2 linked regions of the Bradyrhizobium sp. AZCC 1610 genome follow. The protein of the gene in region 1 interacts with the protein of each later gene in a pairwise test. Links are inferred from orthologs where the notes say so. Each region holds a gene or a part of one and is shown on either strand. Other genes may lie near its edges. The genes, in order: V1279_RS15960 and V1279_RS35380.

Region 1 (15,286 bases):
CCACATCGGCCCGCTGGGGCACGCCATCCGCCTCAAGCTCATTCACAACTACATCGCCTTCGCCAATGTGGCGGCGTGGTGCGAGGGGTTTGCGCTTGCTGCAAAGGACGGGCTCGATCTTTCCCAGGTGATCGGCATCATCTCGGCCGCCGGCGCCAAGAGCGGCATGCTCGATCTCTATGGCCAGGCCACGCTTGATGGCGACTTCACTCCGTTGATGTCGCTGGCGAACGCCCGCAAGGACGTCCGCTACTATGCGCGCTGGCTGGAGGAGGCGGGCTTGCCAGGGTTCATGGCGGAGGCCGTGCACCAGACCTACCGGCAGGCGGCGCTGCTGGGGCACGACGGCGAGTCCTGCACCGCCGTCATCAAGGCCTATGAAGCCGTCACCGGCGTAGATGCGCGGATAGCACCGAAAGACCAACTACAAGGAAAATGACCGGCGGGCATATCTGACCTTGCAGGAAAACCGGTTGCTGGTGCCGACGCCATTCATTAAGCCGGGTCCAAATCCGTGATCCCGTAACCGAAGGATGAGGCGATGGACGTAAATCTTCGAACTGGTGGACATATCCTGATCGAGCAACTGGCCTTGCACGGCGCCGACACCGTGTTCGGCGTGCCCGGCGAAAGCTTTCTCGCGGCGCTCGACGGCATGTATCAGAGCCAGCGCGTGCGTTTCATCAACGCCCGGCATGAAGGCGGTGCCGCCATGATGGCGGACGCCTACGGCAAGCTGACGGGCCGCCCGGGGATCGCGTTCGCCACGCGAGGCCCCGGCGCCACCAATGCGTCCGCCGGCGTTCATGTCGCGTTCCAGGACTCGACGCCCATGATCCTTTTGCTGGGCCAGGTCGGGCGCGACATGATGGAGCGCGAAGCGTTTCAGGAAATCGACTATCGCCAGATGTTCGGGCCGATGTCGAAATGGGTCGCCCAAATCGACGACGCGCGGCGGATTCCGGAGTTCATCTCGCGTGCCTTCTTCACCGCGACCTCGGGCCGACCCGGCCCGATCGTGCTGGCGCTGCCCGAGGATATGCTCACTGACACCGCCGAAGTGCCGGATGCGCCGCCCTACACGCCGCTTCCTATCGCGCCTGATGACGGCGCCCTGGGGCAGTTCCATGCGCTGCTTTCGGAGGCAAAGAAGCCGTTCCTGATCGTCGGCGGCGGCGGATGGAGCGATCAGGCACGCCGCGATCTCGAGGCGTTTGCGTCAGCGCATGAAGTGCCCGTCGGCGTCTCGTTCCGCTGCCAGGACTATTTCGATAATCTGCATCCCTGCTATGGCGGCCATGTCGGCATCGGTCTCGACGCAAAAATCGCCGAGCGGATCCGTAACAGCGATCTGGTGATCGCGCTTGGCGCGAGACTGGGGGAGGCCACGACATCCGGCTACACGATGTTCGATGTTCCGAAGCCAAGGCAGCCGCTGGTTCACGTCTATCCCGATCCCGAAGAGATCGGCCGCGTCTATTCGCCGACGCTCGGCGTGGTCGCGAGCAGCGCGGCCTTTGCGGCCGCGATCAAGCGGCTGGAGCCGAAGCATCGATCGCGCGCCGACTATGTCAAGGCGGCGCATGCCGACTATCTCGCATTTGCCGAGCCGACGCGCTCGCCGGGCGATGTGCAGCTCTCGCAGATCGTGCGTGGCTTGAGCGATCGCTTGCCCCATGACACGATCATCTGCAACGGCGCCGGCAATTATGCGGTCTGGGTGCATCGGTTCTGGCGCTATCGGCAATATCGCACCGAACTGGCGCCGACCTCGGGTTCGATGGGCTATGGCCTGCCCGCGGCCGTCGCCGCCAAGCTGCAGCATCCCGAACGCACCGTGATCGCGTTCGCCGGCGACGGCTGCTTCCAGATGACCGGACTGGAGTTCATGACGGCGGTCGAAAACCGGCTACCGCTGATTGTGATCGTCTGCAACAACGGTATGTACGGCACCATCCGGATGCATCAGGAGCGGACCTATCCTGGCCGTGTCTCCGGCACCGATCTGGCTAACCCGGACTTTGCCGCTTTGGCCCGTGCCTGTGGCGGCTTCGGCGCCCTTGTCGAGCGGACCGAAGACTTCGCGCGCGCTTTCGATGAAGCGGTAGCAAGCGGACTTCCGGCCATCATCGAGCTTTCGGTCAGCCCGGAAGCATTGACGCCGGTAAGCTCCCTCAGCGAAACCCGCGCCAGGGCGTTGGCTGCGCAGGGCTGATACTGGCTTTAGGTTCGTGCCGGCCGGCGTCGCTTGACGGCGCTGCGCCGTGGCGTGCGCGCCACCCGTGGACGCAGCCGGCTCATGGTCTGGCGTCGCGGCTTGACCGGTGGCTGCGGTCCCCGCGCCAGTTCCATCAACATGCGCAGCGCTTCCACCACGGAGCGCTGGCGCACGGTGGTGCGGCCAATGGCTCCAAAACGGAATTCGCGGTGGAGTATTTTTCCGTCGCGCGAGGCGACCGCGAAATGAACCAGGCCGACCGGCTTGCCCGGCGTGGCACCGCCGGGGCCAGCAATGCCGGTAATGGATACTGCGAGATCGACACCGGCTTTTTCCAGGGCGCCGATTGCCATCGCGGTCGCAGTTTCCTTGCTGACCGCACCAAAGGTCGTAAGCGTCGAAGCCTTGACGCCGAGCATGGCGCGCTTGGCATCGTTGGAATAGGTGACGAAGCCGCGGTCGATCACGTCTGACGAGCCGGGGATGTCAGTGAGCGCGCCGGCAACCAGACCGCCCGTACAGGACTCCGCCGTGGCGATCGTCAGCTTGCGCATCCGGCATAGATCGAGCAGCGAGCGGGAGAGGGCGCGGGCGTCGCTGCCGCTCATGCTATTCGCCCCAGGGGAGACGGATGGTGGCGCTCGCGGTGGCGGCGATGCCTTCCTCGCGGCCAGTAAAGCCGAGTCGTTCGCTGGTGGTCGCCTTGACCGCAACGCGAGAGATGTTCAGCCCCGCAATCTCGGCGATGCGGGCGCGCATGGTATCGCGCAGCGGCCCGATCTTCGGGCGTTCGCAGATCATCGTGACTTCGAGATTGGCGATCCGGCCGCCGCGCGCGGTGACGCGCTCGACGGCATATTTGAGGAACTTGTCGGACGCGGCGCCCTTCCATTGCGGGTCGCTCGGCGGAAAGTGCGAACCGATATCGCCGTCCGCCAGCGCGCCGAGAATGGCGTCGACCAGGGCATGCAGGCCGACGTCGCCGTCGGAATGGGCGAGAAAACCTTTGGTGTGCGGCACTCGTACGCCGCAGAGCATCAGATGATCGCCGTCGCCGAAGGCGTGCACGTCGTAGCCGGTGCCAGTCCTGATGTCGCCGAGCTGGGCAGCGAGGCGAGCTTCCTCGCGGATGAAATCCTCTGGCGTCGTCAGTTTCATGTTCGCAGGATCGCCTTCAAAGGTCGCTACCGTCAATCCCGCCCATTCGGCGAGCGCCGCATCGTCGGTGAAATCGCTGCGGCCGTCGCGCGCGGCGCGGCGATGGGCATCGAGAATCACATCGAAGCGAAACGCCTGCGGCGTTTGCGCGATTCGTAGCCGTGCGCGTTCGGGCGTCGCCTCGACGTTGCCGGTATCGCCAATCTGCTTGATCGTGTCTGTGACCGGGATCGCAGGGACTGCCGCGCCGGTGCGGCCGGCGGCGTCGATCGCGCGCGAAATCACCGCAGGCGTTACGAAGGGCCGTGCGGCGTCGTGGATCAGGACGATGTCAGGCTTCTCGGCGGCCAGCGCTTCGAGGCCGGCATGCACCGAAGCCTGACGCGTCGCGCCGCCTTTGGTGGGCGGCTGGTGACGTAGTCCCGCGACAGCCTCGTTGAAGATCGCGGCGTCATCGGGATTCACCACCGGCTGCACGGCGAACACGTCCGGATGCCGACAGAACGCCTCCATGGCGCGGAAGATCACGGTCTGCCCGCCGATCTCGCGATATTGCTTGGGTCCGCCGGCGCCGGCGCGAAGCCCGCGTCCGGCTGCGACGAGGATGGCTGCGGTACGCTCAGGTCTGGGCATCGGGACTCAAATACGGAACGAATCAGGGATGAGGAGGGGCGTCGGGCGCACTGGCGCACAGCCCTTACCATGCCGAATACGGAAAAACAGAGCGATTCCCACTAGCTGTGGGAAAAGCGGTTTTTGTTGCAGTGCACTTGCACAAATGATAGATCTGTCTAAAGTGTAGGCAAGAAGCTTGACTGCCCAAGATTTGTGCTCACAATATGCGTCGACGGTTGCAATGAAGCCGCCGCCCCAACCATGAGAATGCCGTGACCGGCCCGGAAAGTTCACGCTCTAAGCCGTTGAAAATAGGCGAAATTGTTGTCGCCAACCGGGTTCTCCTGGCGCCGATGTCCGGCGTCACTGATGCTCCCTTTCGACGTCTTGCCGCCACGCTCGGCGCCGGGCTGGTCGTCTCAGAGATGACCGCCAGCGATGAACTCGTGCACGGCAGGCCGATGTCGCTTCTGCGCTGCGAGACAGCCGGTGTCGGACCGCACGTCGTTCAGCTCGCGGGCTGCGAGGCGCATTGGATGGCGGAGGGCGCAAGGGTTGCGGAAGCGGCCGGCGCCGACATCATCGATATCAACATGGGTTGTCCGGCGCGTCATGTCACCGGCGGTCAATCCGGCTCGGCGCTGATGCGCGATCTCGATCATGCACTCAAGCTGATCGAAGCCACGATTGCGGCGGTGAAAGTGCCGGTGACGCTGAAGATGCGACTCGGCTGGGACGATCGCTCGCTCAACGCGCCCGAACTGGCGCGCCGCGCAGAGCAGGCCGGCGTGCAGATGATTACCGTGCACGGACGGACGCGCTGCCAGTTTTACAAGGGCGAGGCTGATTGGACCGCGGTGTGCGCGGTCAAGAATGCGATTTCGGTACCGCTCGTCGTCAACGGCGATATCACCACGTTCGAGAAGGCGGTGCAGGCGCTCGAAACCTCCGGCGCCGATGCTGTCATGATCGGGCGCGGCGCGCAGGGCCAGCCATGGTTGCCGGGGCAGATCGGACGCCGGCTCGAAACCGGAAAGGCCGAGACCGCGCCTGACCTCGCCGACCAGCTCAGCCACATCCGCGCGCTCTACGATGAAATCTGCCGCCATTACGGCCTGCGTATCGGACTGAAGCACGCGCGAAAACATCTCGGCTGGGCGCTGGAGATCGCAGCCCAGTGCAGCCGCGCGCCGGCCGCGAAGCTCAAGCGCTGGAGGCAAGACATTCTGACGTCGGAGGATCCGCACCGGGTGCATCGATCGCTCCAGGACGCGTTCGACGATTTTGCATGGAGTGCTGCTGCATGACGTCAGCCGCAGAACATCGCCGACCGGTGCCCACCGACAGCGAGGCCATCCTCAACGCGCTGCCCAATCCGGTGCTTTTGGTGGCGCCCGACGGCCGCATCGTCGACGCCAATATAGCCGCCGAATCCTTCTTCGAAATCTCGACGCAATTCCTGCGCCGGCAGTCGCTGAAGGAGCTGGTGCCGTTCGGCAGTCCGCTGCTGGCGCTGATCGACCAGGTGCGCTCGAGCGGCTCGCCGGTCAACGAATACAAGGTCGACCTCGGTACGCCCCGCATCGGCGGTGATCGCCAGGTCGATCTTCACGTCGCCCCGCTCACCGAACGGCCCGGCCACATCGTCGTGATGCTGCAGGAGCGCACCATCGCCGACAAGATGGACCGGCAACTGACGCATCGGAGCGCGGCGCGTTCGGTGATCGCGCTGGCCGCGATGCTGGCGCACGAGATCAAGAACCCGCTGTCCGGCATCCGCGGCGCTGCGCAACTGCTCGAGCAGCAGGCCTCATCTGAAGACCGCATGCTGACGCGGTTGATCTGCGACGAGGCCGACCGCATTGTCACCCTGGTCGACCGCATGGAAGTGTTCGGCGACGACCGGCCGGTGGCGCGTGGAGCCGTCAACATCCACTCCGTGCTCGATCACGTCAAACGGCTGGCGCAGTCGGGCTTTGCTCGCAACATCCGCTTCATCGAGGACTACGATCCGTCATTGCCGCCGGTGCTGGCCAACCAGGACCAATTGATTCAGGTGTTCCTCAATCTGGTAAAGAACGCCGCCGAAGCGGTCGCCGATCTTGGCAGCGATGCGGAAATCCAGCTCACCACCGCGTTTCGTCCCGGCGTCCGCCTGTCGGTGCCGGGCAAGAAATCGCGGGTGTCGTTGCCGCTCGAATTCTGCGTCAAGGACAACGGCTCCGGCGTGCCGGAAGACCTGCTGCCGAACCTGTTCGATCCCTTCGTGACAACCAAGCAAACCGGCAGCGGGCTCGGGCTGGCGCTGGTTGCCAAGATCGTCGGCGATCACGGCGGCATCATCGAATGCGAATCCCAGCCGCGCAAGACCACCTTTCGCGTGCTGCTGCCGATGTTTAGTCCCACCAAACAGTTCGACCAAAGCAACCGCGACGGCGTTCCGGGTACGCTGCCGCCTGCCTCTCAGGACGCAAGATGAGGAACCATGATGCCCGCAGGTAGCATACTCGTTGCCGATGACGACACCGCCATCCGCACGGTTCTGAACCAGGCGCTTTCGCGCGCTGGGTATGAAGTTCGCCTGACCGGAAACGCCGCGACGCTATGGCGCTGGGTCAGCCAGGGCGAGGGAGATCTCGTCATCACCGACGTGGTGATGCCTGACGAGAACGCGTTCGACCTCTTGCCCCGCATCAAGAAGATGCGGCCGAACCTTCCCGTCATCGTCATGAGCGCGCAGAACACCTTCATGACGGCGATCCGGGCTTCGGAACGCGGCGCCTACGAGTATCTGCCGAAGCCGTTCGACCTGAAGGAGCTCATCACTATCGTCGGCCGCGCACTGGCCGAGCCGAAGGAGCGGGTGGCGCATGCCGCCGATGAGGGCGAGTTCGATTCGATCCCCCTGGTCGGCCGCTCGCCGGCGATGCAGGAAATCTACCGGGTGCTGGCGCGGCTGATGCAGACCGACCTCACAGTCATGATCTCCGGCGAATCCGGCACCGGCAAGGAACTGGTCGCCCGCGCCCTGCACGATTACGGCAAGCGGCGTAACGGCCCGTTCGTGGCCGTCAACATGGCGGCGATCCCACGCGATCTCATTGAATCCGAATTGTTCGGCCATGAACGCGGCGCGTTCACCGGGGCAAATACCCGCGCTTCCGGCCGGTTCGAGCAGGCCGAAGGCGGGACGCTGTTTCTCGACGAAATCGGCGACATGCCGATGGAAGCGCAGACGCGGCTGCTGCGGGTGCTGCAGCAGGGCGAATACACCACCGTCGGCGGGCGCACCCCGATCAAGACCGACGTTCGGATCGTGGCGGCGAGCAACAAGGATTTGCGCATCCTGATCCAGCAGGGCCTATTCCGGGAAGACCTGTTCTTCCGCCTGAACGTGGTGCCGCTGCGCCTGCCGCCGCTCCGCGAGCGGATCGAGGATCTGCCCGATCTCATCAGGCATTTCTTCTCGCTCGCCGAAAAGGACGGCTTGCCGCCGAAGAAGCTCGACACGCTGGCGGTCGAACGGCTCAAACAGCACCGCTGGCCCGGCAACGTGCGCGAGCTCGAAAACCTGGCGCGCCGGTTGGCCGCGCTTTACCCGCAGGACGTGATCACGGGGTCGGTGATCGATGGCGAGCTGGCACCGCCGGCGGTCACCTCAGGCGGCAACGCCCCGATCGGCGTGGAGAATCTCGGGGGCGCGGTCGAGGCCTACCTGTCCTCGCATTTCTCCGGCTTCCCGAACGGCGTGCCGCCGCCGGGCCTCTACCACCGCATCCTCAAGGAGATCGAGGTGCCGCTGCTCACCGCGGCGCTGGCGGCCACGCGAGGCAACCAGATCCGCGCAGCCGACCTGCTCGGCCTCAACCGCAACACATTGCGAAAAAAGATCAGGGACCTCGACATTCAGGTTTACCGGAGCGGCGGCTAGGGATTGCACTCGCTTCCCTTCGCAATAAAGACGGGTGGCGCGGCTGGGGATCGATCGCTTTAGCGGTCCGATGGCCGCGGAATTGTCGCAATTTGGCAACATTGTGATATGAAAGCATCAGTCCGCGACAGGCGGGCACAAGCCCTTTCAGCTCACCGATTGCCGGAATGACCACCGCAGAGACCTCGGCACCATCGTTGGATCCATCGCAAGCTGAATCCGGAGGAGGGATCCTGCGGAGGTCGGTGGTGCCGTTTGCGGTCGCGATCGCGCTGCTGTCGGCGTTTCTGACCTTCGTGGTCCTGAGCGGTCTGACGCCGATCGAGCCGACCCGCAACGTGGTCTATTCGTTCCTGCTGACCAATGCGGCGACGATCCTGCTACTGGTCGGCATCATCATCCGCGAAGTCTGGCAGGTGATTCAGGCGCGGCGGCGCGGCAGGGCTGCGGCACGGCTGCATGTCCAGATCGTCAGCCTGTTCTCCGTCATCGCGGTGTTGCCGGCGGTGGTGGTTGCCATTGTCGCCAATATCACCCTTGATCGTGGCCTCGACAGGCTGTTTTCCGGGCCGACGCGAGCGGCGATCGAGAACTCGCTGAACATTGCCCATGCCTATGTCAATGAGCACGCCTATTTGATCAATGGCGACATTCTGGGGATGGCCAACGATCTTTCCAATGCGCGGCCACTTTTCGACCAGGACCGACAGTCATTTTTCCAGCTGCTGACGAACAACGCGGCCTCTCGCAATTTGCCGGGCGCGATGCTGATCGACAAGGATCGCAACGTTCTGGTGACGGCGCAAAACCGGCATCCAGCAGCAATTCGCGACGCCGCCGCAGGAGTTCCTCAGCAATATCGGTGAAAGCAAACCGGAGATCGCGGTATTCCCGGAAGAAAACTACGTCGCAGCGATAATTCGCCTCCACGGCTTCACTGACACTTTTCTTTACGTTGCCCGTCTGCTCGACCCGCGGGTGGTCAGCCAGCTTAAGCAGACCCAGGCCAGCGTTGCCGAATACGCCCAGATCGAATCCCGCCGGCTCGGCATTCAAGTCGCCTTCGCACTGATGTTCGCGGTGATCGCGCTCACGATTCTGATGGCGTCGGTGCTGATCGGGTTGAATTTCGCCAATTGGCTGGTAGCGCCGATCCGCAACCTGATGAGCGCGGCCAATATCGTTTCGACCGGCGATCTGCATGTCCAGGTGCCGGTACACAAATCCGAAGGCGATCTCGCGCAGCTCGGCGAGACCTTCAACAAGATGACGGCTGAATTGCGCACCCAGCGCGACGAACTGGTCAACGCCTCGGACCTGATCGACAGCCGCCGGCGATTCATCGAGGCGGTGCTGTCGTCGGCCAGCGCCGGCATCATCGGCGTCGACGCCTCCGGCAGCGTCGGCATCCTGAACCGCTCGGCCGAGAAACTCATCGGCCATGCCGAGTCCGAGACGCTGGACCATCCGCTGTCGGACGTGCTGCCTGAGCTCGACGACATGATGAAGACCGCGCGCGAGGGCACGCAACGCCTGGTGCAGGGCCAGATCACGATTACGCGCGACGGCCATGAACGCAATCTGTCGGTCCGCGTCAGCGCCGAGCAGACCAGCCAGTCGCGCGACAGCTACATCATCACGCTCGACGACATTACGGAGCTCGTCTCCGCGCAGCGGACATCGGCATGGGGCGACGTCGCGCGCCGCATCGCCCACGAAATCAAGAATCCGCTGACGCCGATCCAGCTTTCGGCCGAGCGCATTCGCCGTAAATTCGGCAAGGTCATCATCGAAGACAAGGGCATCTTCGAACAGTGTACCGACACCATCGTGCGGCAGGTCGACGACATCAGGCGAATGGTCGATGAATTCTCCCGCTTCGCGCGGATGCCAAAACCGGTCATGGAAGGCGAGGACGTCGCCGATACCGTGCGGCAGGCGGTATTCCTGATGAAGGTCGGCCATCCCGACCTCGATATCGAGGCCGATATCAAGCAGGATCCGATGCGCGCGCAGTTCGACCGCCGGCTGATTTCGCAGGCGCTGACCAACATCATCAAGAACGCGACCGAGGCGATCGAGCAGGTGCCGCCGGAAGAACTCGGCAAGGGACGCATCGACGTCATTGCCGCGCAGGAAAACGACGACATCGTGATCGACGTCATCGACAATGGTATCGGCCTGCCGAAGGTGAGCCGTGCGCGGTTGCTGGAGCCCTATGTGACGACGCGCCAGAAGGGCACCGGGCTCGGGCTCGCCATCGTCGGCCGCGTGCTGGAAGACCATGGCGGCCGCATCGAACTCAAGGATGCCGCCGATTTCCGGCCCGGGCAGCGCGGCGCCTGGATGCGGCTGCGGTTCGCCGTGTCAGGCCATGCGCCGAAGGCGGAAGCGAAGCGGCCGGATTCGGGCGCAAATCCACAGGTTGACGAAACAAAAGCGCCGTCAGGCGAAACCAATGAGGCGGCATCCGCGACCAATGATGAAGCAAAAACCGAAGCCGCAACAGGCAACTGACAAGACAGGTGTAACCCATGGCCAGTGACATTCTGATTGTCGACGACGAAGCCGATATTCGTGACCTCGTTGCGGGCATCCTGGACGACGAAGGCTTCAAGACCCGTACCGCGCGCGACAGCGATTCGGCGCTGGCCGAGATCGCCAACCGCCGTCCGCATCTGGTGTTTCTCGATATCTGGCTGCAGGGCTCCAAGCTCGACGGCCTGCAATTGCTCGAGCAGATCAAGAAGGATCACGCCGACGTTCCCGTGGTGATGATCTCCGGCCATGGCAACATCGAGACCGCGGTGGCTGCGATCAAGCGCGGCGCTTATGACTTCATCGAAAAGCCGTTCAAGTCCGACCGGCTGATCCTGGTGGCGACGCGGGCGCTGGAAACCTCACGCCTCAAGCGCGAGGTGAAGGAACTCAAGCAACTCGCTCCCACCGCGAGCGTTCTCACCGGCCGCTCCGCCTGCATGAATCAGTTGCGCCAGACCATCGACCGGGCGGCCAAGGCCAACAGCCGCATCCTGATCGTCGGCCCCTCCGGTTCGGGCAAGGAACTGGCCGCGCGCACGCTGCACAATGCATCGAGCCGTGCAGAAGGACCGTTCATCGTCATCAACGCCGCCGCGATCACTCCGGAGCGGATGGAAGTCGAATTGTTCGGTATCGAGCAGTCGAACGGCGAGCAGGCGCGCAAGCCGGGCGCGCTGGAGGAGGCCCACGGCGGCACGCTGTTCATCGACGAAATCGCCGACATGCCGCGCGAGACCCAGAACAAGATCCTGCGCGTGCTGGTCGATCAGACCTTTCAGCGCGCGGGCGGCACCGGCAAGATCCATGTCGATGTTCGCATCGTCTCCTCGACTGCGCGCAACCTGGAGGAAGAAATATCGGAAGGGCGATTCCGCGAGGATCTCTACCACCGGCTGTCGGTGGTGCCGATCCGCGTCCCCCCACTGTCGGAACGCCGCGAGGACATCCCCGAACTGATCGACTATTTCATGGACCAGATATCGGCGGCGACGGGCTTGCCGAAGCGGCAGATCGGCCAGGACGCAATGGCGGTATTGCAGTCGCATGTCTGGCCCGGCAACGTCCGCCAGCTCCGCAACAATGTCGAGCGCGTCATGATTCTGGCCGGCGGCGGTCCTGAAGCGATCATCACCGCCGACATGCTGCCGCAGGATGTGGGTTCGATGGTGCCGGCGATGCCGACCAGCAACAATGGCGAGCACATCATGGGACTGCCGCTGCGCGAGGCACGGGAAGTGTTCGAGCGTGACTACCTGATCGCGCAGATCAGCCGGTTCTCGGGCAACATTTCGCGCACCGCCGAATTCGTCGGTATGGAGCGTTCAGCGCTACACCGCAAGCTCAAGGCGCTTGGGGTTGGCTGAGACTTGAGTGAATCGCTTGTTCCGTACGTTCCGGAATCTGCGGCTCATCTCGCTCGCTTTGAGCCGATCCATGCACTTGCTTTGGAATATTTATCTCTTTCCGCACTTTTACGGAGAATGGCCACTGGGTTCCTGCTAGGCGGGGCCCGAACCGGCTTGCCTTAAAACCGCGCGTACCCTCTAATCGTGCTGCCGAGCCGACCGGAGGGGGATCTCAGGGGACGCCGGCGAGTCGGGGCAGGCTCCGTGAGAGAGCAACAACCGGCTTAACAAAAAGAAGCACGAGACGGCGGGACAAAAACAATGGCGGCAGACCGCGCACAAAATCTACAAGACACCTTCCTTAATCACGTTCGTAAAACGAAAACGCCACTAACGATTTTTCTGGTCAACGGAGTGAAACTGCAGGGGATTGTTACCTGGTTTGACAACTTCTGCTTGCTGCTTCGGCGCGACGGTCATTCGCAGCTTGTTTACAAGCATGCGATCTCGACCATCATGCCGGGGGCTCCGATTCAGTTGTTCGAAGGCGGCGAGGATGCACCGGCGTGAGAGTGAACTGATTGGAACCCCTTGAACGTAAAGGGAGTGCCGATCGTCCGCGGTCGGCGGGGGGTAAGCAAAGCGGGCGGGTGATCGTCATCGGCCCTTACTTGCGAATGCGCCGCGGCGATGCCGATGCGCAGGCGAGCGATGTCGAGCGCGACTCCGAGGCCCGGCTCGAGGAAGCGACGGGTCTGGCGCGCGCCATCGACCTCACGATCGCCGATGCGCTGATTGCGCCTATCAGCCAGATCAGGCCTGCGACCTATCTCGGCAAGGGCAAGGTCGAGGAGATCACCGGCCTGATCGCGGGCCACGATATCGAACTTGTGGTGATGGATTGCGCGCTGTCACCGATCCAGCAGCGCAATCTCGAGAAGGCGTGGAACACCAAGGTGCTCGACCGCACTGGCCTGATCCTAGAAATCTTCGGTCGCCGCGCCAAGACCAAGGAAGGCGCGCTGCAGGTCGAACTGGCGCATCTCAATTATCAGCGCAGCCGGCTGGTGCGCTCCTGGACCCATCTGGAGCGCCAGCGCGGCGGATTCGGATTCATGGGCGGCCCCGGCGAGACCCAGATCGAAGCCGACCGACGCCTGATCGGCGACCGCATCGCGCGGCTGGAAAATGAACTGAAGAAGGTGCAGGCGACGCGGCGGCTGCATCGCGCCGGCCGGCAGCGTGTGCCGTACCGCGTGGTGGCGCTGGTCGGCTATACCAACGCCGGCAAGTCGACGCTGTTCAACCGGCTCACGCGTGCCGACGTGCAGGCGGCCGACATGCTGTTTGCGACACTGGATCCTACGCTGCGCGCGCTGAGCCTGCCGCATGGCGGCAAGGCGATGCTGTCGGACACTGTCGGATTCATTTCGAACCTGCCGACGCAACTCGTCGCGGCGTTTCGCGCCACGCTGGAAGAGGTGCTGGAGGCCGATATCATTCTCCACGTCCGCGATATCTCGCATGAAGACGCGGAGGCGCAGGAGCGCGACGTCGACACCGTGCTGCGCCAGCTCGGAATTGATCTGGACGCCGGCGCGCGCATCCTCGAAGTCTGGAACAAGATCGATCGCTTCGATCCCGAGGAACGCGAAAACCTGCGCAATATCGCCGCGCGCCGTCCGGCGGAGCACCCCTGTTTCCTGGTCTCCGCCGTATCGGGCGAGGGCGTCAATGAGCTATTGACCGCGATCGAGGATCGGCTGGCGGCGACGCGCACGACGCTCGATCTGTCGATCGATGCTTCCGATGGCGCCGGCATCAGCTGGCTGCATCGCAATGCCGAAGTGCTCAACAAGGAGCTCCACGACGGCCGCTTCGACATGACCGTGCGCGTCGACGAGACCAAGCGCGACATCGTGGTCTCCAGGTTCGACGCCGTGCCGCATCACGTCCGATAGCGGGTGGGATTTATTCCTCGCCCTTGGCCGCATTCCACAGCGCGTCCATCTCCTCCAGCGAGGCCTGCTCCAGCGAACGGCCCTTGGCTGCCAGCGCACGTTCAATATAGGCGAAGCGCCGCTCGAATTTGGCGTTGGTGCCGCGCAGCGCGGATTCCGGGTCGGCGCCGACATGTCGCGCCAGGTTGACCAGCGCGAACAGGAGATCGCCGGTCTCAGCGGCGAGTTCCTCAGTATCGCCACGATCCAACGCCGCCTCGATCTCGTCGGCTTCCTCGCGGATCTTGTGCAGTACCGCGCGAGGATCGTTCCAGTCGAAGCCGACGGTGGACGCCTTGCGCTGCAATTCCATCGCCCGCGTCAGCGCCGGCTGGCCGGCCTTGACGTTCGACAGCAGCGATTTGTGCGAAATCTCTTCCGGCGGCCGCCGCGCGGCGCGTTCGGCTTTCTCCTCTGCCTTGATGCGATCCCAATTCTCCGCGACGTGGCCTGATGTAACGACACCGTTCTCGTCGCCAAACACATGCGGATGCCGCCGGATCATCTTGCGTGTCACCCCCTCGACCACGTCGCCGAAGGCAAACGCGTTCTGCTCCTCGGCCAAGCGGGCGTGGTAGACCACTTGCAGCAGCAGATCGCCAAGCTCGTCGCGGAGATCGTCGAGGTCACCACGGGTAATTGCATCGGCGACCTCATAGGCTTCCTCGATGGTGTAGGGCGCAATCGTCGCAAAATTCTGATCGAGATCCCACGGACAGCCTGTCACCGGCGTGCGCAGGGCGGCCATGACCTCGATCAGGCGTGAAATATCGCGGGAAGGTTTCATGTGATTTCCGAAGGCTTGCTTTCAAGGCTTGGCGCTTCCTGCCTTATGCCGCATTGCGTGCAGCGATCCCAGCGGAACAAGCCGCTTTGCCGCGCATTTGAGCCGATTGGCCTGTGGATCGGGGAGTGATAAGGGCAGGCCATGAATGAACAACTCAGTTCCGAAACCGCATTGGTGCTGTTCTCCGGCGGGCAGGATTCCACCACCTGCCTGGCCTGGGCGCTGCAGCGCTTTGCCCGCGTCGAAATGCTCGGCTTCAGCTACGGCCAGCGCCACGCCATCGAACTTGCCTGCCGCGACCGGCTGCTGTCGGGCCTGAAATCGCTGCGCCCGGATTGGGCGGCAAAACTCGGCGAGAGCCATACGCTGGAAATTCCGACACTGGCCGAAATTTCCGACACCGCGCTCACCCGCGATGTCGCCATTGCCATGGGCGAGGACGGTCTGCCCAACACCTTCGTGCCCGGCCGCAACCTGGTGTTTATCACCTTCGCGGCGGCGCTGGCGTACCGGCGTGGCATCCGTCACATCATCGGCGGCATGTGCGAGACCGATTATTCCGGCTATCCGGATTGCCGCGACGAGACCATCAAGGCGCTGCAGTCCGCGCTCAATCTCGGCATGGCGAAGAACTTTGAACTGCATACGCCGCTGATGTGGCTCGACAAGGCCTCGACCTGGAAACTCGCG
Region 2 (15,144 bases), 4.0 Mb from region 1 along the record:
TTCCCCCGATCTGGTGCTGATGGATGTCGGTTTGCCGGATACCGACGGAAGGGAAGTCGTGCGCAGCCTCCGCAAGGGCGGCTTCAAGGCACCGATCATCATGCTGACCGGCCACGACACCGATTCGGACACCATTTTGGGGCTCGAATCGGGCGCCAATGATTACGTCGCAAAGCCGTTCCGGTTCGCCGTCCTGCTCGCCCGGATCAGGGCACAGCTCCGCCAGCACGAGGCCAGCGAGGACGCGGTGTTTTCCGTCGGCCCCTACAGCTTCAGGCCCGGCTCCAAGATGCTGACCGCCGCCAATGCCAGGAAAGTGCGGCTGACCGAGAAGGAAACCGCGATCCTGCGTTTCCTGTATCGCGCCGGCCAGTTGCCGGTGTCGCGCGAGACGTTGCTGCAGGAAGTCTGGGGCTACAATTCGGGCGTCACCACGCACACGCTGGAAACCCATATCTACCGTCTCAGGCAGAAGATCGAGAAGGATGCGGCCAATCCGGAAATCCTGGTGACGGAAGCCGGTGGCTACAAGCTGGTGCCGTGATACGATTCGCAGCCACGATTCGTAATTTTCGCGCATCCCGGTCACAGATCCATGTCGATCGAAGATGATGTAGCCCTGCTCGAGCGGGTCCCGACATTGCGCCTGTTGGGAACGACGGCGCTGCGCATGCTGGCGATCGGCTCGGAGCAGCGCGATTTCTCGCCCGGCGATTATCTGTTCAACGCCGGCGACGAGGCGGATGCCGGCTATATCGTTCAACGCGGCACGATCCGCGTCGAGGACGGCGGCGCCGAAGTCGTTGCGGGCCCCGGTGCCCTGATCGGCGAACTGGCGCTGATCGTTGCGATGAAGCGGCCGTCCAGCGCGGTCGCGCTTGATCATTCCTCGGTCATCCGGGTGGCGCGCAGCCTGTTTCAACGCGTGCTCGAAAGCGATCCCGGCGCAGCGCGCCGCCTGCGCGACGAACTCGCCACCCGCACCAGCCAGCTCGCCAGCGATATTCTGATGGCCGGCGCCAAGCTTAGTATTTGATCGCTACACTTCCAGCGTCACCGTCACCGGCACGTGGTCGGACGGACGCTCCCAGCCGCGGGCGTCGCGGGCAATCTTGAAATCGCTGACGCTGTCCTTCAGCGCGCGCGAGACCCAGATGTGGTCGAGCCGCCGGCCGCGATCGCCCACCGTCCAGTCGGCGGCGCGGTAGCTCCACCACGTATAGACCTTTTCCGAAAGCGGAATCCGCTCGCGCGCGACGTCGAACCATTCGCCATGGGTCTGCGCCGCCAGCAGCTTCTCGCATTCGATCGGCGTGTGCGAGACGACCTTCAGGAGCTGCTTGTGCGACCACACGTCGTTCTCATATGGAGCGACATTGAGGTCGCCGACCAGGATATGCCGGTCGTCGCCGCGCGGATGCAGTGGTTCGCACGCCTTCATCTCGTCGAGAAATTTCAGCTTGTGATCGAACTTCGGATTGAGTGCGGGATCGGGAATGTCGCCGCCGGCCGGAACGTAGAAATTGTGCAGCACGAGCGGTTTTGCGAGTTGCGCCTTCTCGCCGAACGCCACCGAGATGTGGCGCGAATCGATCTTGTCGCAGAAGGTTCTGATATCGGTGGCCTCGAAGGGCAGTTTCGAGACGATGGCGACGCCGTGATAACCCTTCTGCCCGTTCAGCGCGACATGCTCATAGCCGAGACGCTTGAATCGCTTCAGCGGGAAAGCGTCGTCGATGCATTTTGTTTCCTGCAGGCACAGCACGTCCGGGCGTGCCGATTTGAGGAATTTGGCGACGATGTCGATGCGCAGGCGCACCGAATTGATATTCCACGTTGTCAGGGAAAAACGCATGAGGACCGTGTATTACCACGGTTGCCGGCGCGGATTTCCGCCTCTCCACAGAAACAATGGAGAAGGCGCGCCGTTCAGTTCGCCGGGTTAGTGTAGTTGGTGAAGTCGATCTTGAAGAGGCCGGGGTCGACCTTCCTGGTCGAGTCCAGATTGTAGACCGCAACCGTGGTGTCGTAGCCCTGCGGATCGGTCACGGTCCATTGCTTGAGCTGGCCGTCCTTCGTGCCGACCATCAGCATCAGCCGGCTGGTGCCGATCAGGGCCTGCTTCTCCTCGATGGTGACGCTGATGTAGACGTCATCGGCCATGACGTTGACGACGTTGGTGTCCTTTAGCAGATCGATCCGGTCCGACAGCAGGAAGCGCAGCGGCGTCTGCGACAGCGGATAGATGTCCTGGGTCGCAAGCTTTGTGTCGCGGACCGCCAGCGACGATCCGTCGGCGATGATCGCGATCGGGCTGGGCGCATCGTACTCGAATCGCACCTTGCCGGGCTTCTGGATGTAGAAATCTCCCTTGGTCTTGCTGCCGTCGGGACCGACCTGGACGAAATTTCCGACCAGCGTCTGCAGGGAGGACAAATAGGAGCTCACCCGGGCAGCCTGCGCCTTCTGGCTGGCGTCGAAGGTTGCAAAAATATTGGCGGGCACATTGCGGTGCGGATCGGGAATCACCGGGTTCGGCGGCGCCTGGGTGGCGCCGGTGGTCATCGGCCCCTTGTTGTCCTGCGCGCTCATCTGCACGCCGCCGTCGCGGGTCTTGGGCGCGGGCTTCGGAACCGGCACGGTCTGCGAGAGAGCCGGCGTCGCGAAGGCTGCGATGGACGTGGCGATCAAAAGGGCCAGTCCGGAGCGCAGCCCGCGATGGGTGGATTGTTGTGTCATCAGGTATTTCGGATCTCTATTCGACGAGGCATCCCGCTGCCAGCCATTTTATCGTGCTTTCGACCAAAGGAGATATCGTTTTTCCGTGAAAATCGTTACGCCGAATCCACCTTTGGCGCCCTTTGGCGCCGCAATCTAGAAGCCGCCCTCTTCCTCCGCGACCAGAATTTCGCGCTTGCCGGCGTGATTCGCCTGCCCGACGATGCCTTCGAGTTCCATCCGCTCCATCAACGAGGCGGCACGGTTATAGCCGATTTGCAGCCGGCGCTGAATGTAGGAAGTCGAGGCCTTGCGGTCGCGCTTGACGATCGCAACCGCCTGCGAGAACAGGTCGCCGCCGCCATCGCCGCCCATGCCGGTGGAATCGAACACCGCGCCGTCCTCGTCGGTCGGCTCTTCGGCCGTGACCGCTTCCAGATATTCCGGCTGGCCTTGCGTCTTGAGATGGCGCACGACCTTTTCGACTTCCTCGTCGGAGACGAACGGTCCGTGCACGCGGCTGATGCGTCCGCCGCCGGCCATATAAAGCATGTCGCCCTGCCCGAGCAGTTGCTCGGCGCCCATTTCGCCGAGGATGGTGCGGCTGTCGATTTTCGAGGTGACCTGAAACGAGATGCGGGTCGGGAAGTTCGCCTTGATGGTGCCGGTGATGACGTCGACCGAGGGCCGCTGGGTTGCGAGGATGACGTGCAGACCGGCGGCGCGCGCCATCTGGGCGAGGCGCTGCACCGCGCCTTCGATATCCTTGCCGGCCACCATCATCAGGTCGGCCATTTCGTCGACGATGATGACGATATAGGGCAGCGGTTCGAGGTCGAGCTTCTCTTCCTCGTAGATCGCCTTGCCGGTTTCCTTGTCGAAGCCGGTATGCACCGTGCGCGTCAGATCTTCGCCCTTGCCCTTGGCTTCGACGAGGCGCTGGTTGTAGCCGTCGATGTTGCGCACGCCGAGCTTGGCCATTTTCTTGTAGCGCTCTTCCATCTCGCGGACGGCCCATTTCAGCGCGACCACCGCTTTTTTCGGATCGGTCACGACCGGCGTCAGCAGATGAGGGATGCCGTCGTAGACGGAGAGTTCGAGCATTTTCGGATCGACCATGATCAGGCGGCACTGATCCGGCCGCAAGCGGTAGACCAGGCTCAGGATCATGGTGTTGATCGCGACCGATTTGCCGGAGCCGGTGGTACCGGCGATCAGCATATGCGGCGTGCGCGCGAGGTCGATGATGATGGATTCGCCGCCGATGTTCTTGCCAAGGCAGAGCGGCAGCTTCGCGTGCGACTCGTCCTTCGTGGTCAGCAATTCGCGCAAGTAAACTTTTTCGCGATGCGCATTCGGCAGTTCGATACCGATGGCGTTGCGGCCGGCGACCACGGCGACGCGCGCTGAGAGCGCGCTCATCGAGCGGGCGATATCGTCGGCAAGGCCGATCACGCGCGAAGACTTGATGCCCGGTGCGGGTTCGAGTTCGTAGAGCGTCACGACCGGGCCGGGATTGGCCTTGACGATCTCGCCGCGGACGCCGAAATCGCCGAGCACGCCTTCCAGCGCGCGTGAATTGGCCTCCAGTTCGGCCTTGTTGAGCGGCTGCCGGTCCGACGCCTTGGGCGCCGTGAGCACCGAGACCGAAGGCAGTTCGAATCTCTCGGATTTGCGCGCCGCCGCACGCGGCGCGGCCTTCTTGCGCGGAGCGCGAGCGGCCGGGACTTCCTCGTCCTCGTCTTCCTCTTCTTCCTCGTCCTCGAATTCCGCTTCCCGCGGGGCCAGTGCCGGCGCAGCGCGGCCGCGGAGGCTCGGTTCCTGCCGCTCGAACGAGGCCGTGCGAGGCGGCGGCGAACTCGACACCAGCGATCGATAGGCCGCGCTCATCAGCCAGGCGACCCGCGCCTTCGCGCTCATCAGCGCGTGATAAACCCATCCGAGCGAAACCGAACTGCTATCCCCTTCTTCCTCGAAGGGCGTATCATCGTCCTCGATCGGTGTCAGCTCTTCATCTCTCGGGCGCGAGCCCCAGCCGCTGGCAAACAGGAAGGCCGCGCACATCGCCGCGAACAGGATGATACCGAGCACGAGACGATAGGTGAAGCCGGCCGGACCGAACACCACGGCCGGCGCCCGCACCAGCGCGTCGCCGACGACGCCGCCAAGGCCGGTCGGCAGCGCCCACGCGCCGCCATGCGGCCAGCAGCTTGCAAAACCCGCTGCGATCACCGTGCAGAGAATCCAGCATCCAAGCCGGAGCGCTTCGCGGTCGAAGGTGCGATGGGTCAGCATACGCCAGCCCCACACCGCGACGGGGAGGATCAGCATGATCGCGCCGAGGCCGAGGATCTGCATCAGGAGGTCGGCGCCGATCGCGCCGGGGTAGCCGAGAACATTACGGATCGGACGCGAAGTCGCGTGGCTCAGGCTCGGGTCCTGTACCGACCACGTCATCAACGCCGCCGCCGCCACGCCGGACAGCGCGATCAGGCTCAAGCCGGCAAGCTCGCGCAGGCGCCGTGCGAGGGCGTCGCGGATTGAGACCGGCAGATGGCCGACCAGGGGAATGACACGTTCGATCGCTGGCATGCTCATGGGGGCCCTGCGATTAATCCAGAATTTCGACCAGCCGGTGCAGTGCCTCGGCCGTTGATTCACTGTCGGAGACCAGCGCGAGGCGGATGTAGCCCGCGCCGGGGTTGAAGCCATCGTTCTGCGGCCGCGACAGATAGCTGCCGGGGATCACGCGGACGCCCGCATCCCGATAGAGTTTCACCGCCGTCGCCTCGTCGCCGCCTTGCTCGGAGACGTCGAGCCAGACGCAGAAGCCGCCGGCGGGCCGCACATAGCCGTAACGGCTGCCGAGAATCTGGTCGGCGAGATCGAACTTGATGCGGTAAAGCCTGCGGTTTTCTTCGACATGCGCCTCGTCGCTATAGGCGGCGACCGCGACGTGCTGCAGCGGCACCGGCACCTGGGGGGCCGCGACGTTGCGCAATTCGTGAAAGGCCGCGAGAAACTTGCGATCGCCGGCGGCAAAGCCGACGCGCATGCCGGGCAGGTTCGAGCGCTTCGACAGCGACTGGAACGCAACGACATTGGCGAAGTCAGGCCCGGCACATTCGAGCGCGCTGCCCGGCGCTTGCCTGGTGTAGATTTCCGAATAGCACTCGTCGCTCAGGATCATGAAGCCATGGCGGTCGGCGAGTTTTTTCAGCCGCGTGAAGTAGTCGTGCGAGGCGACGGCGCCTTGCGGATTGGCGGGCGAGGCGATGAAAATCGCAACGGTCCGGGCCAGCGTCGCATCGTCGAGTGCATCGAGATCCGGCAAAAATCCGTTGGCGAGCGTGGTCGGCAGGTAGACCAGTTCGCAACCGGCGGCGCGGGCGCCCGCGCCATAGGCCGGATAAAACGGGTTGGGCATCAGGATCGCGGGCCTGCCCTTGCGCGGGCCAACATAACGGGCGGCGGTGATCGCCGCGAAAAACAGCCCCTCGCGGCTGCCGCTCAGCACCAGGATTTCGCTCTCGGGATCGATCGGCCGCGGCAGTTGGAACCGGGTCGACAGCCAGTTCGCTGCCGCGCGCCGGAACGGCTCGATGCCCCTGGCGAGGGGATAGCGGCCGAAATCAGCAATGTGCTTCGCCAGAACCGGCCCGACAAAATCCGGCACAGGGTGCTGCGGCTCGCCCAATGACAGCGTAATCAATGGCTTGGCGGGCTGGTAAGGAGCCAGCAACTCGGTCGTGCGTAGAAAAGGCGAACGCTCGGCCTGACCGGCAGGTACGCTGCCGGCGCCCTGCGCCACGCCGGAAGAAGCAGTCATCGCCATGTCTGAAACGCCAGCACTTTCAATAGCGGTCGAGGGACCAAACCTCCGACCGGAAACACATCAAACCACCATAGATACGGCGAGGTTAAGACGCGATTAACCATCGGCGCCGGCGGCGATTTTGATCGATTTGTGGGTTTCGACCGCTCGGATGGCGAGGGTTCGGAACTGCGCTACCGCTGCGGAAGCCGCTCGAAAGCCGGCATGCCCTCGGGCACGTGGTGGTAGGGCTGCTTGTCGATGGTGTAGATCGCAATCTGCGGTTCGCCGAACAGGCTGGGATCATCGAGCGTGCCAACCTTGACGACCACGGCGGGCAGTCCCGGCGGGCGCGTTACAACGTGCGTGCCGCATTCGGCGCAGAATTCCCGCGTCACCGCGCGTTCCAGGTCGGCGCGGGTGAATTGCTTGGGAGCTTGCCCGGTATACTTGAAGCCGGCGACCGGCATCAGCAGGAACATGTTGGTCGAGCCGCCCGAGATGTACTGGCACTCCCGGCAGTGGCACTGCGCCTTCATCATCGGCTCGCCCTCAGCGACATAGCGCACCTTGCCGCAATAACATCCGCCTTCGAGTTTCATGGCGCTTCTCCCTGTGCTGTTGCCGGCATTTCGACGGATCGCGCCCGGTTTGGCAAACCCTTTTCGCCAAAAAGAAAGGGGCTCCAACTTGCGCTGGAGCCCCTCAACGGTCAGGGCATTGCCGGGTATGTGCCCGAACCGGAGTTGTGGGTGCGACCCCTTGGGGATCGCGCCCCGGGAGAACCTACATGTTGTAAGCGCGCTCCGTGTGCTCGGTGACGTCGAGGCCTTCACGCTCGGTTTCGACGTTGACGCGCAGGCCGACGATGACGTCGACGACCTTGAACAGGATCGCCGAACCGATGCCCGACCACACCAGCGTGGTGCAGACGCCCCAGAACTGCGAGGTCATCTGCGCAACGAAGTCGTAGTCGGCGATCTTGCCGGCGGCGTAGTCCATGACGCCGGTGCCGCCAAGCGCCGGATTCACCAGGATGCCGGTGCCGAGTGCGCCGACGATGCCGCCGACGCAGTGCACGCCGAACACGTCGAGCGAGTCGTCATAGCCGAGCGAGTTCTTCACCACGGTGCAGAAGAACAGGCAGACGACGCCGACCACGAGACCGAGCACGATCGCGCCCATCGGACCGGAATAGCCGGCCGCAGGCGTGACCGCCACGAGGCCTGCCACCGCACCCGACAACGCGCCGAGCACGGAAGGATGACCCTTGACGATCCATTCCGCGAACATCCAGGCCAGCGCCGCGGCTGCGGTTGCAACGAAGGAGTTGGTCATGGCGAGCGCGGCGCCGCCGGAGGCCTCGAGGTTCGATCCGGCGTTGAAGCCGAACCAGCCGACCCAGAGCAGCGAAGCGCCGATCATGGTCATGGTCAGCGAGTGCGGAGCCATCAGCTCCTTGCCGTAACCGACGCGCTTGCCGATCAGCAGCGCACCGACCAGACCGGCGATACCGGCGTTGATGTGCACCACGGTGCCGCCGGCGAAGTCGATCGCGCCCTTCTTGAAGATCCAGCCGGCGTCGGCATTGATCTCGTCGAGCTTGGCCTGCGCCGCGGTCTTCGCCGCACCATCAGCCGCCGCGGCAAGCGCCTTGGCTGCATCCGTGATCAAGTCCGGTCCTGGCCAATACCAAACCATATGCGCGATCGGGAGATAGATCAGCGTGACCCAGAGCGGGACGAACAGCGCGACCGCCGCGAACTTCATGCGTTCGGCGAAGGCGCCGACGATGAGGGCGGGGGTGATCGCCGCGAAGGTCATCTGGAAGCAGATGTAGATGAGCTCGGTGATGTTGGCGTCGACGCTGAAGGTCGCGGCTTTCGAATCCGTCGTCACGCCCATCAGGAAGGCCTTGGAGAAGCCGCCGATGAAGTCGGAACCGCCGGTGAACGCGAGGCTGTAGCCATAGAGCGTCCAGAGAAGGACGACGATGCAGACGGTGTAGAAGACCTGCATCAGCACCGAGAGCATGTTCTTGGAACGGACGAGACCGCCATAGAACAGCGCCAGGCCCGGGATGGTCATCAACAGCACCAGCACTGTCGACGTCAGCATCCAGGCGTTGTCGCCCTTGTTGACGGTTGGCTCGGCGTAGGCAGCGGTCGCGGCGAACAGGCCGACTGCGAGGGCTGCCAATCCCGCGCTATAGGGACGTTTAAACGTCATTTGGTTTTACTCCTAAGTGGTAAGGTTTGAGCGCGAAATCAGAGGGCCGCGGCATCCGCCTCACCCGTGCGGATGCGCACCGCATGGTCGAGGTTGATGACGAAGATCTTGCCGTCGCCGATCTGGCCGGTCTTGGCAGCGGAGGTGATGGCGTCGATGGTCTTGTCGACCTGATCCGAGGCGACAGCGACCTCGATCTTGATCTTGGGCAGGAAGCTCACGGCGTATTCGGCGCCGCGATAGATTTCCGTGTGGCCCTTCTGGCGGCCATAGCCTTTGACTTCCGTCACCGTGAGACCATGAACGCCGATGGCGGTCAGGGCATCCCGGACTTCTTCGAGCTTGAATGGCTTGATGATCGCCATAACAATTTTCATGGGTATTGTCCCCGCTTGGGCCCGGTTCAGACCGACCGGGCGTTCTCGACTGAGATTCACCACGCGGAGATGTTCACTACGCGGGCACAGCCAGGACCCTTAGAATCAAATGCCGTGCCAGATCGAAGCCGTTCCCTAACAGACTATGAATCCGGCCCTTTTCGCCCTTTGCGGGAATTGCACGTTCCTGCGCCATTCCGTCGCGCCCAAAGCGTAGTCAGGCTTGCCCAAATCGTGGGCAGGCGCTGTTCAGCGACGCAATCCCTGCTCAGAGGCAGTGCAAGGAAGTGGTAACGGGGTGGGTGGCCTATTGCAGCGCTTCGCCGTGCTGCGAGATATCGAGGCCTTCCAGCTCCTGCTGCATCGACACCCGTAGCGGCGCGAACATGCCCACCAGCTTGAGCAGCACAAAGGTCATGCCGCCGGACCACACCAGCGTGGCGGCGATCCCATAGAGCTGGATCAGGACCTGCTGCGCATTGCCCTCGATCAGGCCTGCGGTGCCGCCGATCGCGTTCACCGCAAAAACGCCGGCGAGCAATGTGCCGGTCAGTCCGCCAACCCCGTGGACGCCGAACACGTCGAGCGAGTCGTCATATTTGAAGCGCTGCTTGAGCCAGGTGCAGGCCCAGAAGCAGAGGGTTCCCGCGACGACGCCGATGATGACGCCGTGCCACGGCGCAACGAATCCGGAGGCCGGCGTGATGGTGCCAAGACCGGCGATGGCGCCTGAGATCATGCCGAGCACCGATGGTTTGCGCCGTGTCGCCCATTCGATCGCGGCCCAGGTCAGCGCGCCGGCGCAAGCCGCCAGATGCGTCGCGGTGATCGCCATGACCGCGCGCGAGTTCGCGGCCAGCGCCGATCCGCCATTGAAGCCGAACCAGCCGACCCACAACAATCCGGTGCCGATCACGGCAAGCGACAGATCGAATGGCGCGAGGTTCTCGCTACCATAGCCTTGGCGCCGGCCGATCACCATCGCGGCAACCAGACCGCCGATGCCGGCGGAAAGATGCACGACGAGGCCGCCGGCAAAATCCAGCACGCCCATGGTGCCGAGGAATCCGCCGCCCCACACCCAGTGCGCGAGCGGCACATAGACGAACGTGAACCAGCCGACGGAAAAAAGCAGATAGGCCGAGAACCGCATCCGGTCCGCCACCGCACCCGCCACCAGCGCCACCGTGATGATCGCAAACGTCATCTGGTACAGCATGAAAAGCGCTTCCGGTATCGTCTTCGCCGCCGGGTTGACGCTCTCCATCGTCATTCCGATCAGGAACCAGCGATCGAGCGTGCCGATCCATGGACCATCGCCGACGAAGGCCAGCGAATAGCCGAACGCCACCCAGAGGATCGAGATGATCGCAACGGCAGCGAGGCTCTGCGCCATTGTCGCCAGCACGTTCTTCTTGCGCACCATCCCGGAATAGAACAGCGCCAGACCCGGTATCGTCATCATCAATACCAGCGCGGTGGCGACGATCATCCACGCGGTGTCGGCGGCATTGATGGTGGACGTTTCGGCGGCCACGGCCGGCGTCGCGAGCGAGCTCGCCGCAAGAGTGATGAGCGCAGCATTCCCCGCTGCACGATACGATGGTGCCCCCATGGAATTCCCCCGGCGTGTTGTCGTTTCGTTGTCGTTTCTTGGCTTGCCCGTCAGCGTCGTTGCCGCCGCGCCTTCAATTCAGTGATGTCTCAGAGCGCGTCGCTATCGGTCTCGCCGGTGCGGATTCTCAGTGCATGGTCGATCGGCGTGACGAAGATCTTGCCGTCACCGATCTGTCCGGTGCGCGCGTTCGCGGTAATGACTTCGACCGCCTTGTCGGCGACGTCCGAGGCGACCGCGATTTCGATTCGGAGCTTGGGCAGGAAGTTCACGACGTATTCGGCGCCGCGATAGATTTCGGTGTGGCCCTTTTGGCGGCCGTATCCCTTGACCTCGGTCACCGTCATGCCGTGGACGCCGATGGCCGTCAGCGCCTGGCGCACCTCGTCAAGCTTGAAGGGTTTGATGATCGCGACGACGAGTTTCATGGTCAGGCCTTCATTTCCCTGGATATCTTTTGAGCACTCGGCATGCTGACCGCCCGGCGGCTCGCTGCCCACGCAAATCTGGCATCTTTCCGGGCAAATGGCACAAAAAAGTTGCAGGTAGAAGGGAAAACATTTCGGGCTGGTGACATCGATCACTGTACAGGCGGTAGGATCGTCCGCCAAAATGCGGTTTCACCGCCAGCCGTCCGGCTGGCTTCCCCCTCTCCACGGCTCAAGGGACAAAAATGTCGAACCGATCGTGGTTTTATGCATCCAGCGGCCAGCAACAGGGCCCCTATCCCGAGGCGCAGCTCCGCGACCTCGTTACCCGGGGCATGGTTGGGGCGGACACGTTGGTCTGGACCGAGGGGATGTCGGGCTGGCAGCGGGCCGGAGACATTCCCGGCTTGGTTCCCGGCGGATCAGCCCCGCCCGCTTTCGCACAGCCCGGTGGCCCGCCACAAATGGCCGGAAGCTATAGCGGGGGCCCGCTGTCGATCGATTTCGGAATCTTGGAGTTTACGTGGCGCAGCCTCGTGCTTGTGATCGGGCTCATCCTCATCATCCCGGCCCCGTGGGCCCTGGTGTGGTACCTCAAGTGGATTGTACCGTGTGTGCAAGTGCCGGGACGGCCGAACCTTAGCTTCGCAGGCGAGGCGATGACGATCGTTCCGTGGTATTTCGGGGCCCTCGTGCTCATTGTCGGCGCGGGCCTGACCGGCATTGACTTGCTCAGCAACCTGATGAGTCTCGCTCAGATCGTTCTCTACTGGCTTTTCCTGAGATGGTTCGTCGCGAACCTTGCGTCCAACGAACAGCCGCTCGGGCTCAGCTTCTCCGGCTCGTTTTGGGTCTATCTCGGATGGACCATTCTGGCGGTTGTCTCCATTATCACCATAATTGGCTGGGCGTGGGTTTACGTAGCCTGGATGCGCTGGTTTTCCCGGAATATCCAGGGCACGCGGCGCGAAGTCGTCTTCATCGGCACCGGCCTGGAGTTTCTGTGGCGTGCGATCGTGACTGCAATCGCCAGCAGCTTCATCATCCCAATTCCATGGATGTATCGCTGGATGTGGCGCTGGCTGGCGTCGCAGACTGTTTTGGCCGAAAGAGGCACGCAGGTAAACGCGTAAAACATCACTTGCGCTGGCGCACCGAGCCTTCCTGGGCCACCGACGCCACCAGCGTGCCGTCGGGCTTGAAGATCAGGCCGCGGGTCAATCCGCGGCCGTCTTGCGCGCTCGGCGAGTCCTGCGCGTAGAGCAGCCATTCGTCGGCGCGAAACGGCCGGTGAAACCACATCGCGTGATCGAGGCTGGCCGGCATCATGCGCTTGTCGAACAGCGTGCGGCCATAGCGCGCCATCACCGCATCGAGCAGCGAGAAATCCGACGCATAGGCCAGCGCGCACAAATGCAGCGCCGGATCGTCGGGCAGCTTGGCCGCGGTGCGAATCCAGACATGGATGCGTCCATCATCGATCTTCTGGCCGAAATATCGGCCGAGCTCGACCGGGCGCAGCTCGATCGGCCGGTCGGATTCGTAATAGCGGCGGATGAACTCCGGCATCTCCTTGAACATCGGCTGCTTCGACACCTCTTCCGCCGTGAGCTTTTCCGGCGGCGGGACATCCGGCATCTTGTCCTGATGGTTGAACGCGCCTTCCTCTTCCGCATGGAACGACACCATGATCGAGAAGATCGCGTTGCCATGCTGGATCGCGGTGACGCGACGGGTCGAATAGCTCTTGCCGTCGCGCAGGCGTTCGACCTGGTAGATGATCGGGATCTGCGGATCGCCGGGCAGGATGAAATAGCAATGGATTGAATGCGGCAGGCGGCCCTCGACGGTGCGGCAGGCCGCGACCATCGCCTGCCCAATCACCTGGCCGCCGAACACCCGCTGCCAGCTCGTCTTCGGGCTGTTGCCCCGGAACAGGTTCACCTCGAGCTGTTCGAGATCGAGAATGGAAATCAGGTCAATCAGGCCCTTGGACATGGCGGTGCTTTCATTTCGTGGCGCGCCTCGAAGAGGGCGAATCCGGAATCTCGTGCCAAAACCTCTGGATTCCGGGTTCGCACTGACGCGCGCCCCGGAATGACGGTCCGCTTACGTGCCCTTGTTTCGAAACCCTGTTTCGCCCAGCTAATATCAGGTAGCAAGTCTGGTCTAATGTGACGGCGTAACCGGGTAAGGATCGCATGGCGGCACAGCGAAGCATTGTCATCTGCGGCGGCGCCTTTGCCGGGCTGGCGCTGGCGCTGGCGCTCCGTCAGGGCCTTGGCGCGGATATTCCCGTCATCGTGGCCGATCCGGCCCTGGCAGTGCGGCCGAGCCGCGATCCGCGGGCGACCGCCATTGTGGCCGCGTGCCGGCGGTTGTTCGAGGCGCTCGGCGTCTGGGGCCAGGTATCGGACTCCCAGCCGATCCTCGACATGGTCGTCACCGATTCCAGGCTGGAAGATGCCACCCGTCCGGTGTTCCTGACCTTTGCGGGAAATGTCGAACCCGGCGAACCCTTCGCCCACATGGTCGAAAATCGCCGGCTGATCGATGCGCTGGTCGCCCGCGCCGAGGCTGAAGGCGTCGATCTCTGGGCCACGGCGGTTTCGACCTACGATTCACGTTCCGACGGCGTCACCGTGACGCTCGCCGACGGCAATGTCATCGAAGCAAGCCTGCTGATTGCCGCGGACGGCGCGCGCTCAAAACTGCGCGAGCGCGCCGGCATTGCCACCCATGGCTGGGACTACGATCAATCCGGCATCGTCGTTACCGTGGGTCATGAGCGGGATCATCACGGCCGTGCCGAAGAGCATTTTCTCCCGGCGGGTCCATTCGCGATCTTGCCGCTGACCGGAAAGCGCTCGTCGCTGGTGTGGACCGAGAATCGCACCGAGGCCGCACGCATCACCGCGCTTGGCGAAGCCGAATTCCACGACGAGCTGGAGAAGCGCTTCGGGCTGCAGCTCGGCGAGATCAAGGCGCTCGACAAGCCGCGCGCGTTTCCGCTCGGCTATTTCGTCGCGCGCTCATTCATCGCCGAGCGGCTGGCGCTGGTCGGCGACGCCGCGCATGTGATCCATCCGATCGCCGGGCAGGGGCTCAACATGGGCCTGAAAGACGTTGCGGCGCTTGCCGAAGTCGTGGTCGACGCGGCCCGGCTCGGCATCGATCCCGGGCAGGCCGATGTGCTCGACCGCTACCAGCGCTGGCGGCGCTTCGACACCATGGCGATGGGGCTCGCCACCAATTCGCTGAACTTCCTGTTCTCGAACGAATCGACGCTGCTGCGTACCGTGCGCGATATCGGGCTTGGCCTCGTCGATCGCGCGCCGCCGCTGAAGAACCTGTTCATCCGCCAGGCTGCGGGACTGTCCGGCGAAGTGCCGCGGCTGTTGAAGGGCGAGGCATTGTAGTTTCTCTTATCGTAGCCCGGATGGAGCGGAGCGAAATCCGGGAACGGTCTCGCAAGTCGATCGGACCAACCCGGATTGTGCTTCGCTCCATCCGGGCTACGCGATTTCCCTCACTCAATCTTCCGCGCCTCTTCCGGCAGCATGATCGGGATGCCGTCGCGGATCGGATAGGCGAGCTTGGCGGAGCGCGAGATCAGTTCCTGCCGGGTCGAATCGAATTCGAGCGGGCCCTTGGTCACCGGACAGACCAGGATCTCCAGCAATTTCGGATCGACGGTGCCGTCGAGGCGTTCGGGCGTGGCATTCATTTGCAGTCTCCGGCTAGGCGCTGGTGCTTAGCATATCGGATTGCAGCCTGTCATGACGCGGCCATCCGGACCAGTTCGTCGAGCACGGTCTGTTGCCGTGCTTTCGGCAAGGGCTGGTCCGACAGAGCAAAGCCGAGAAAAGCCCAATATAGAATTTGCGCCCGGGCGCGGGCAATCTCCGCCGATAATCCGGACTGCGCCAGAAGGCCCTCTACATAGCTCAGCCGGCGCCGGTC

Evidence for each region.
Region 2: the proteins of V1279_RS15960 (region 1) and V1279_RS35380 interact in binary tests that used the Escherichia coli proteins (3 or more experiments, as listed by UniProt). The link is inferred for Bradyrhizobium sp. AZCC 1610 from one-to-one orthologs.

Annotation. Positions count from the first base shown.
Region 1 is NZ_JAZHRR010000001.1:3,223,774-3,239,059, forward strand. The notes cover bases 4,383-7,382. They hold V1279_RS15960 (two-component system sensor histidine kinase NtrB), read left to right. Parts: upstream 4,383-5,294; coding sequence 5,295-6,470; downstream 6,471-7,382. Other genes in these bases: dusB (tRNA dihydrouridine synthase DusB), read left to right, coding at 4,383-5,298; ntrC (nitrogen regulation protein NR(I)), read left to right, coding at 6,480-7,382. Outside these bases: V1279_RS15940 (thiamine pyrophosphate-binding protein), read left to right, coding at 542-2,215; V1279_RS15945 (CinA family protein), read right to left, coding at 2,224-2,826; V1279_RS15950 (bifunctional 2-C-methyl-D-erythritol 4-phosphate cytidylyltransferase/2-C-methyl-D-erythritol 2,4-cyclodiphosphate synthase), read right to left, coding at 2,828-4,009; more of dusB, read left to right, coding at 4,297-4,382; more of ntrC, read left to right, coding at 7,383-7,922; nitrogen assimilation response regulator NtrX, read left to right, coding at 10,457-11,827; RNA chaperone Hfq, read left to right, coding at 12,131-12,379; GTPase HflX, read left to right, coding at 12,487-13,770; mazG (nucleoside triphosphate pyrophosphohydrolase), read right to left, coding at 13,781-14,596; 7-cyano-7-deazaguanine synthase QueC, read left to right, coding at 14,738-15,286.
Region 2 is NZ_JAZHRR010000001.1:7,218,000-7,233,143, reverse strand. The notes cover bases 7,470-10,327. They hold V1279_RS35380 (P-II family nitrogen regulator), read right to left. Parts: upstream 9,139-10,327; coding sequence 8,800-9,138; downstream 7,470-8,799. Other genes in these bases: V1279_RS35375 (ammonium transporter), read right to left, coding at 9,446-10,327; V1279_RS35385 (ammonium transporter), read right to left, coding at 7,470-8,761. Also shown: V1279_RS35420 (response regulator transcription factor), read left to right, coding at 1-544; V1279_RS35415 (cyclic nucleotide-binding domain-containing protein), read left to right, coding at 596-1,036; V1279_RS35410 (exodeoxyribonuclease III), read right to left, coding at 1,040-1,855; V1279_RS35405 (outer membrane lipoprotein carrier protein LolA), read right to left, coding at 1,930-2,739; V1279_RS35400 (DNA translocase FtsK), read right to left, coding at 2,875-5,316; V1279_RS35395 (aminotransferase class I/II-fold pyridoxal phosphate-dependent enzyme), read right to left, coding at 5,330-6,553; V1279_RS35390 (GFA family protein), read right to left, coding at 6,727-7,134; more of V1279_RS35385, read right to left, coding at 7,319-7,469; more of V1279_RS35375, read right to left, coding at 10,328-10,753; V1279_RS35370 (P-II family nitrogen regulator), read right to left, coding at 10,843-11,181; V1279_RS35365 (DUF4339 domain-containing protein), read left to right, coding at 11,427-12,314; tesB (acyl-CoA thioesterase II), read right to left, coding at 12,319-13,179; V1279_RS35355 (ubiquinone biosynthesis hydroxylase), read left to right, coding at 13,383-14,600; V1279_RS35350 (Trm112 family protein), read right to left, coding at 14,711-14,908; V1279_RS35345 (TetR/AcrR family transcriptional regulator), read right to left, coding at 14,959-15,144. UniProt on the Escherichia coli protein: Involved in the regulation of nitrogen metabolism. Regulates the activity of its targets by protein-protein interaction in response to the nitrogen status of the cell.